2 regions of the Lysinibacillus sp. RC79 genome follow, and region 1 is predicted to be linked to the other one. Evidence: predicted binding sites of a transcription regulator. Region 1 holds the regulator's gene; the other holds the start of a gene.

What was found. Region 1 encodes Rex, which represses fermentation and respiration genes when NADH is low (regulators of the CRP and FNR family bind a similar motif). Its sites were predicted from a motif close to TTGTGAAATATTTCACAA; they were not measured.
Region 2: a site for Rex is predicted at 2,743-2,760, ahead of qoxA (cytochrome aa3 quinol oxidase subunit II). Genes of this name have one in related genera too.

What each region holds. Positions count from the first base shown of each region.
Region 1 is NZ_JBGCCD010000054.1:5,951-10,172, forward strand. It holds gene ABH968_RS27170 (ABC transporter ATP-binding protein) at 1-952, opposite strand, end outside; gene ABH968_RS27175 (redox-sensing transcriptional repressor Rex) at 1,178-1,813, shown strand; gene ABH968_RS27180 (twin-arginine translocase TatA/TatE family subunit) at 2,101-2,286, shown strand; gene tatC (twin-arginine translocase subunit TatC) at 2,304-3,125, shown strand; gene ABH968_RS27190 (CPBP family intramembrane glutamic endopeptidase) at 3,230-3,994, opposite strand; gene groES (co-chaperone GroES) at 4,169-4,222, shown strand, end outside.
Region 2 is NZ_JBGCCD010000002.1:161,274-165,495, reverse strand. It holds gene qoxB (cytochrome aa3 quinol oxidase subunit I) at 1-1,665, opposite strand, end outside; gene qoxA (cytochrome aa3 quinol oxidase subunit II) at 1,788-2,627, opposite strand; gene pdxR (MocR-like pyridoxine biosynthesis transcription factor PdxR) at 3,045-4,222, shown strand, end outside.

The DNA.
Region 1 (4,222 bases):
AGCTTGCTGACTTTTCATCACCCTCAGGGGATTCCAGCCATTCTGTTCGTTCAAGCATTTTACGACGACTTTGTGCCATTTTAGTAGTAGAAGCACGAGCTATGTTTTTTTGAACAAATTCTTCAAGCTTGGCCTTCTCATCTTGCTGTCGTTCATAAAGCTTCAAATCACGCTCATAATTTTTCGCTTTTTCATCTAAATAGGCACTATAATTGCCTGTATATTTTGTGACGCGATGACGAGAGACTTCGTAGACAATGGAAACAACCTGGTCTAAGAAGTAGCGGTCATGGGAAACAATTAGAATAGCCCCTTCGTAGCCTTTTAAATATGATTCCAACCATGAGAGAGTTTCAATATCTAAATGGTTAGTAGGTTCATCGAGTATTAATAGGTCAGGTTTACTTAACAGAAGCTTAGCAAGAGCTAACCGAGTTCGTTGTCCCCCTGATAGTGAGCTAATTGGCTTTTCGTAATCCTCAGGATAAAACTGCATGCCATGAAGCACAGAACGTGTATCAGATTCAAATTGATAGCCACCCGCATCCTTAAAATTATGCTGCAAATGATCGTATTCAGACATTATTTTTGCATATAAAGTAGGATTTTCATAAACAGCTGGGTCGGCCATTTGTTGTTCTAATGATCGGAGTGTTTGTTCTTGGGCAATAAGCGGCTCAAAAATTGTCATCATTTCATCCCAAATCGACAATGTTGAGTTTAATCCAGCATGCTGCTCCAAATATCCAATTTGTATACCTTTAGGGATAATAATATCGCCAGAGTCATATGACATTTGACCAGCAATTATTTTAAGTAAAGTAGACTTACCAGCACCGTTACGACCTACTAATGCAACGCGGTCACGATGTTGAACCTCTAATTTTACGCCACTTAAAATTTCATCTGCAAGGAAGGATTTATATAGTTGATTGACCTGTAAAACAATCATTCTTGACACCTCAATTCTTCCTTAGTGTAATGGATGAGCGATTGGCTTGCAATGTCGATGCTTTACTTATTCCAAGCTGTCATGTAAGATTGAAACGATTTCCCTTTAGTTAGTGGCGTAAAAGCGCCATTAACTAAAGGGAAATCCTCCAGTGAATATTATAAACTTAGAAATTTAAGCAAGTATCATAAATAGAATTTGATACATTTTAAGGAGGAAAAAAGTTTGAAACAAGAATTAAAAATTCCACAAGCCACTACGAAAAGACTTCCTCTTTACTATCGTTTTATTCAAAACTTTGCACAAGAAGGCATGGAACGCATTTCGTCGAAGGAACTGAGTGAAGCGATGAAAATTGATTCTGCAACTATTCGCCGTGATTTTTCTTATTTTGGTGCTCTTGGGAAAAAGGGATATGGCTATGATGTGCAGCATCTCTTGGAATTTTTTAGTCAAACGCTCGATCAACATGAAGCGACAAAAGTAGCGTTAATTGGTGTAGGGAATTTAGGTAGTGCTTTATTAAAATATAATTTTCAAAAAAATCACAATACTCACATCGTTGTGGCATTTGATTCAAAGGCCCCAAAAGAAGGGAAAATGATTAGCAATATTCCTGTTTTTCACCCTGACTTATTGGAAGAAAAGTATGCAGAATATGGAGCGGAGCTTGCAATTTTAACAGTTTCACCACGCTCTGCACAGAAAATGGCAGATAGATTAGCAGCGATGAACGCAAAAGGAATTTTGAACTTTACGCCAGAGCGTATTACTGTACCAGACAAAATGCAACTTTTAACAATTGATTTGTCGGTAGAATTGCAGGCGCTCATTTATTTAATTCGTAATCAGGAAGAGTGATAATTGTACATAATTTAACTTCTTTCAGCGGGTGTCGAAACACCCGCTGAAAGAAGTTAAAGCCTCCGGCGGATGTCACGGAAATCGGAAAGGAGTTCTTTGTGCAAGCACAAAGCCGATTCCGGACGCAATTATGCCGAGGCATAATTGATAGTATAGCTCTCACAGTTTCTGTAAAATAAGTATGAAGTAAAATGCGAGAATGACGAAAAACTTTCACATATAATTAGTTAGCTAAATGGCGAAATATGCGTTAAAATGATGGATATAAAGAGGAGGTGGCTTTAATGGGTGGTATTGGTCCTATGAGCCTCATTATTATCGGAATTGTCGCATTACTAATTTTCGGTCCTAAGAAGTTACCGGAGCTTGGTAAAGCATTTGGTTCAACATTACGTGAATTCAAAAATGCTACTAAAGGATTAGTCGACGAAGATGATGATGATAAGAAAAAGAAAGAACTAGATAAGTAAAGTTAGGATGTTTGAGGATGAATCCAAAAGATCTAACTGTTATTGAGCATATAGAAGAATTAAGAAAACGGCTTTTTATTGTTGCCGTTTTCTTTGTTCTCGCTATGGCTGGCGGCTTTTTTGTTGCGAAGCCGCTTGTTAAATACCTTCAAATTACTGGAGAGTCTTACAATATAACACTTCATGCGTTTGATGTAGTAACACCACTTGCAATTTATATCCAAGTCGTTTTTTTAATAGCATTTATTCTATCTTCGCCGGTATTGATGTACCAATTGTGGGCTTTTATTAGTCCAGGATTAAGGGACGTAGAACGAAAAGCAACTTTAAGCTATATACCGTATTCATTTTTATTATTTTTAGCAGGGTTGTCCTTTTCATATTTTTTACTATTCCCTTATGTCATAAAGTTTATGATGAATTTATCAAATGAATTGGAAATTCAGCAAACGATTGGCATACATGAATATTTTACGTTTTTATTTAAGCTTACAATTCCGTTTGGTTTCCTTTTCCAATTACCGATTGTAGTCCTGTTCTTTTCGCGTATTGGGATTTTATCTCCTGAGTTACTAATTCGTATTCGTAAGTACTCATACTTTGGTTTATTTGTATGTGCTGCTTTAATCGCACCGCCTGAATTAGCTTCGCACTTAATGGTTTCAGTGCCGTTGTTTGTTCTTTATGAAATTAGCATTATGATTTCTCGTATTGGCTATAAAAAATATTTGAAATCAGAGGAAATGCGGATGAAAGAAGAACAAGAGGCTGAGCAAAAACGCCAGATTGAAGAGGCGCTGGAACAGCAGAGACGTCAAATCGAAGAATTGAATCAATAATAATAGAAGCTCGATGCTAATTAGTAGCATCGAGCTTTTTCGTCGTTATTTATAAATTTAATAGTTCAATTAGAAATCAGTGGAGAGAAAACTCTCACTCATTTTTATTGCATTTTTTCTAGTTGTTCAAGAAACTTTTGCAATGGTTCTGCATACAATTGTACAAGTGTCACAAAACCGTTCAGCATGACATGGGCGATAATAGATGTCCAAATGCGTTTTGTTTTGTGATATAAGAAGGCAAAAATCAATCCACAAATTGTATAAAGCAAGATATGAGAGAAGTCGAAATGAATAAGTGCAAAGAAAATGGCGCTTACTATACCGGCTACCCAGAAATTAGTTGTTTGGACAAGCGATCCAAAAATAACACGGCGGAAGACGAACTCTTCTAATATTGGTCCAAAAACGACAATCGCTAATATCGCAATAGGAGCGCCTTTTGCAATTCCAACAATATCAGCTGTATTTTGCGATCCACCTTGGATACCGAATATAGCCATTTCGATAGCTGCGCCAATCATTTGGCCAATGAAAACTAAGAAGAAACCAATAATTCCCCACATAATTGACAGTGGTATCGTTTCTTTCTTACCTTGATAAATATCCCAAAATGCTTTATCGCGGGATGTTAGAATTAAGCTTAGAATTAACGCAATGGCAAAGCTAAGTGCGATATACCAGCCTTGCGTAAGCGGAGCGGCTTGCTCACTAGGTAAACCGGTGGTACTCATAACAAGTTTGTGAAACGGTTGTGCCAGCCATTTACCTGATATTTGCATGAGGATATAGATCAGTAAAACATAAAGGGCTGTTTTTTTATGTTTATTTATTTTTTGAGAATTGTTCACAGTCAAAATCCTTTCCATTCATTATGCTACCTTTCTATTGTAGAGGAATATGGAAAGAAAACAAAATTTTTCGAAGTTCTGACTTGCAAAAAAAAGTGTGATTGATTATCATAATAATTGTGTTAGCACTCGACTATATAGAGTGCTAATAAACTTTCAAACATATACTTAATTAATAGGAGGTTGTTTCACTTGTTAAGACCACTAGGAGATCGTATTGTAATCGAACTAATCGAAGTAGAAGAA
Region 2 (4,222 bases), on a different contig from region 1:
AGAGTTAACATGCGGTAAAATAGCAAAGTTATAATGAGGTACAGGATTTGGCGTAGCCCACTCTAGTGAACGTGAATCCCATGGATCTGAGCCAATATCTCTTGATGCGTAACGAATACTGTAGTAAACGTTATAGGCGATTAAGGCAAATCCAATTGCTAGGCCAATTGCACCTACAAACGAAATCATATTCCAAATGCCAAAACCAGTTTCTTCAGTGTATGTGTACATACGACGTGCTTGTCCATCGAGACCTGAGAAGAACATTGGCATAAACGCCACAAGCGTACTAATAGCGATAATCCATGCTGTCAATTTTCCGATTTTTTCATTTAATATAAAGCCAAACATTTTTGGCCAATAGTAATGTAAACCGGCTAACATACCGAATACAACACCAGGAATAATAACCATATGGAAATGAGCCACTAGAAACATCGTATTATGATATTGATAGTCAGCAGCTGACATTCCGAGCATAACTCCGGTTACTCCACCAATTGTAAAAGTGGGGATAAATAGTAATGAATAGAGCATTGGAGTCGTGAATTCGATTTTTCCTTTCCAAAGTGTAAATAACCAGTTGAAAAGCTTAACTCCGGTTGGAACGGCTATCGCCATTGTTGTAATAGAGAAGACACTGTTTGTTAAAGCTCCTTGTCCCATCGTAAAGAAATGGTGCGTCCATACTAAAAATGATAGGAAGGAGATAATCACCATTGAGCCAACCATAGATTTATATCCATAAAGGTTTCTCTTAGAAAAGGTGGAGATAATTTCACTGTAAATACCGAACGCTGGTAACACTAGAATATATACTTCAGGATGTCCCCAGACCCAGAAGAAATTGGCCCAAAGCATATCCATACCACCACTTGTTGTTGAGAAGAAGTTAGTTCCAAATAAGCGGTCCATAGTCCCCATAGCAAGTGCTACTGTTAATACAGGAAAAGCGAAAACGATAATAACATTAGCTACTAAAGCAGACCATGTAAACATTGGCATTTTCATTAATGTCATACCAGGTGCTCGCATTTTAAGAATCGTTGCGATCATGTTGATACCAGTCATTAATGTGCCCAATCCAGAAATTTGTAGAGCGAATAAATAATAGTTAGTACCTACTGATTGGCTATAATCGTTATTCGCTAGAGGGAAGTAATTTGTCCAACCTGAATCAGGTGAACCACCAATGACAAAGGAAATGTTTAGGAGCATTGCCCCCATAAAGAATAACCAAAAACTTAATGCGTTTAACCTTGGGAAAGCTACGTCACGAGCCCCGATTTGTAAAGGTACAACGAAGTTCATAAATGCCATAATGAAGGGCATTGCCATAAAGATGATCATCACAGTCCCATGAGTAGTGAATACTTCATTATAGTGCTGAGCATCAAGTAATTTATTATCAGGTACAGCTAGTTGAGCACGAATCATAATCGCATCTGCTCCACCGCGGAAAAGCATTAGTAATGCAGAGATTAAATACATAATCCCAATTCGCTTATGATCAACTGTCGTTAACCATTCACGCCATAAATAGCCCCATTTTTTAAAAAAAGTTAATCCGACAATGATTGCTATAATCGTTAGTGCAATGGCAACCATTGATCCGTAAATCGCAGCACTTGGATGAGGTATAGCAAATCGTTCAAAGAATTCCATAACGATTAATACTCCTTTCAAGAGTTCTATAGTAAAATAGTGGAATTTTAATAATTAAATGATTCATCATAAGAATTAGTGGTGTTTGAATGAACACTATTCTAATGAATTAGAAACCTGTGTTAATGTTCACCATGTTCACTGTCTGGTGCCGGATAAAATGTTAAGTGAGTCCCATTAAACGAAGCTTCATCCACATGACCTGGCTTTAGTAAATTATCAAATTTTTCTTCCGTTATTTCTGGAGAAGTATTTTTAATGTCCTTTACCCAGCTATCAAATTCTTCCTGATGTACTGCTTCGACTCTAAAAGTATTTTCAGCAAATCCTTTACCACTAAAACTTGCGTTTCGTCCCATATATTCACCTGGTGTGTTAGCACCTAAATGCAATGTATTCACCATATCTGACATTGCATATTTTTGCCCCCCAAGCTGCGGAATCCAGAAACTTGTAATAGGTCCGTAAGAGTAGAGTTTAAACTCAATTGGACGGTCAACAGGAATATACAGATAGTTAACTGTTTCAATGTTTTCTGCTGGATAGCTAAAGTGCCATTTCCAGTTAGATGTTGCAGCATAAATGACAAGAGGTTCTTTGTCCTTATATTCTGCAGGTGTTGATTCAACCTTATTGTTACTTTGAACTGAAACAATTGATAGGAATATAACGATCAATACAGGTATACCAACACAAATTATTTCAACTAGTGTACTTCCTTTAATGTAGGGAGGTTTATAGTTTGCGCTTTGTTTAGACGCGCGAAATCTAAATAACATATAAGCTAAGATGACATACACAACGATAAGGATAACGGACATAATCCAAATCGATAGCATTATATCTTTAGCTTGTACTTGACCCTGAGGCCCTTTTGGATCCAATACTAACAACGGTTCACACCCTGTTAATATAGTGGCAATAGTGAAAAAGCTAATGAAACTGATCCACATCTTTTTCATAGACAAACCCCTTTCAATTATTCTTGTATGTTTTAAAGGCTAATAAGGGTTTGTGCGGAATTTGATTCACAATTCGAGTTTCATATTAGTTGCATAAAAATCGAAAGGCAAGAAAATATGAAATCTATCACAAAACGTTCTCAAATGAAAAAAATATTTTGATATAATTTTTTTGTGAAAAAAGGGATTATATCAAGCTTTTAAAATGCAAGAAGTGGTTTGATAAACAAAGTGGATGGTTAAATTAAAGGTTAAATGGGTGGTTTATTATGAGTGTGATTTATTTAAAATAATTCTTTTTAATCGAAAAGATTAGAGGAAGTTATTGCAGTTTGATAAAAGAGAATACAGGATAATTCTATTGAACCCCCATTTTTGGGGATAGGAACAATTAGGAATTTTAAGGAGAGAGTTTTTATGGATTGGAAACCAGATCGAGAATCAAAGAAAGCTATATATAAACAACTTGCCGAATATATTGAAAAAGGGATAGCAGATGGCACATTTCCGGCTGATAAATCCTTACCGTCTGAAAGGTTTTTAGCTAAAGAATTTAATATAAACAGAAGCACTGTTGTAAGTGCATATGATGAGTTGGAATCCAATGGACTGATTGAAAGAAATAGAGGAAGCGGTACAACAATCAGTAAAGACATCTGGGGAATTACAAATAAACGCATTCCTAGTTGGAATAGATATATTGAAGCGGGGCCTTTTTTACCTAATCAACCTGTAACGCAGAGAATAAGAAAAGAAGCGGTTGAACATAAACTAATCAATTTAGCTAGTGGAGAATTGTCAGAGGATCTTTTCCCGTTGGATTATTTAAGGGAGATTACTTTTACCCGTTCTTTTATCGGGAGCTTAGGATATGATCATCCACAAGGGAATGAGATATTTAGAGAAACAATAACGAAACATATGAGACAGTATCGTCAAATAGAAACCGATCCCGCTTCCATTCTCATTACATCTGGTGCACAACAAGCCATACATTTAATCGTGCAGTGTTTGTTAAAACCAGGAGATGCAGTTGCGCTAGAAGAGCCTTCATACAGTTATAATCTTCAAATTTTCAAAACAGCAGGCATTCAAATACATTATTTATCTGTGGACAAGGATGGCATCAAACCAGAAGATTTACGCTCATTATATAAAAAACATCGAATTAGAATGATTTTTTTAAATCCTGATTTTCAAAACCCTACAGGTTCTGTCATGAATGAAAAGAAAAGACGAGATATTTTAGACATATCCTCCGAACTAGGAATCCCAGTAGTAGAAGACGATCCATATAGTTTAACAGCTTTTACAGGGAGAAAAATCCCTACACTTAAATCAATGGATGTTAACGGAAATGTTTTATACATTAGCTCATTGTCCAAAATTGTTGCCTCAGGACTAAGAATTGGCTGGATTATAGGGCCCAAATCAGTAATAGAAAGATTATCCGATGCAAAACAGCAAATAGACTTTGGTCATTCAAGCTTTACACAATGGATTGCTAATGATTTTTTAGAATCAGAAAATTTCCAATCTCATATGAATAAATTAGTTGTGGAATTAGAAAAAAGAAGAAATCAAATTGTTAAAAG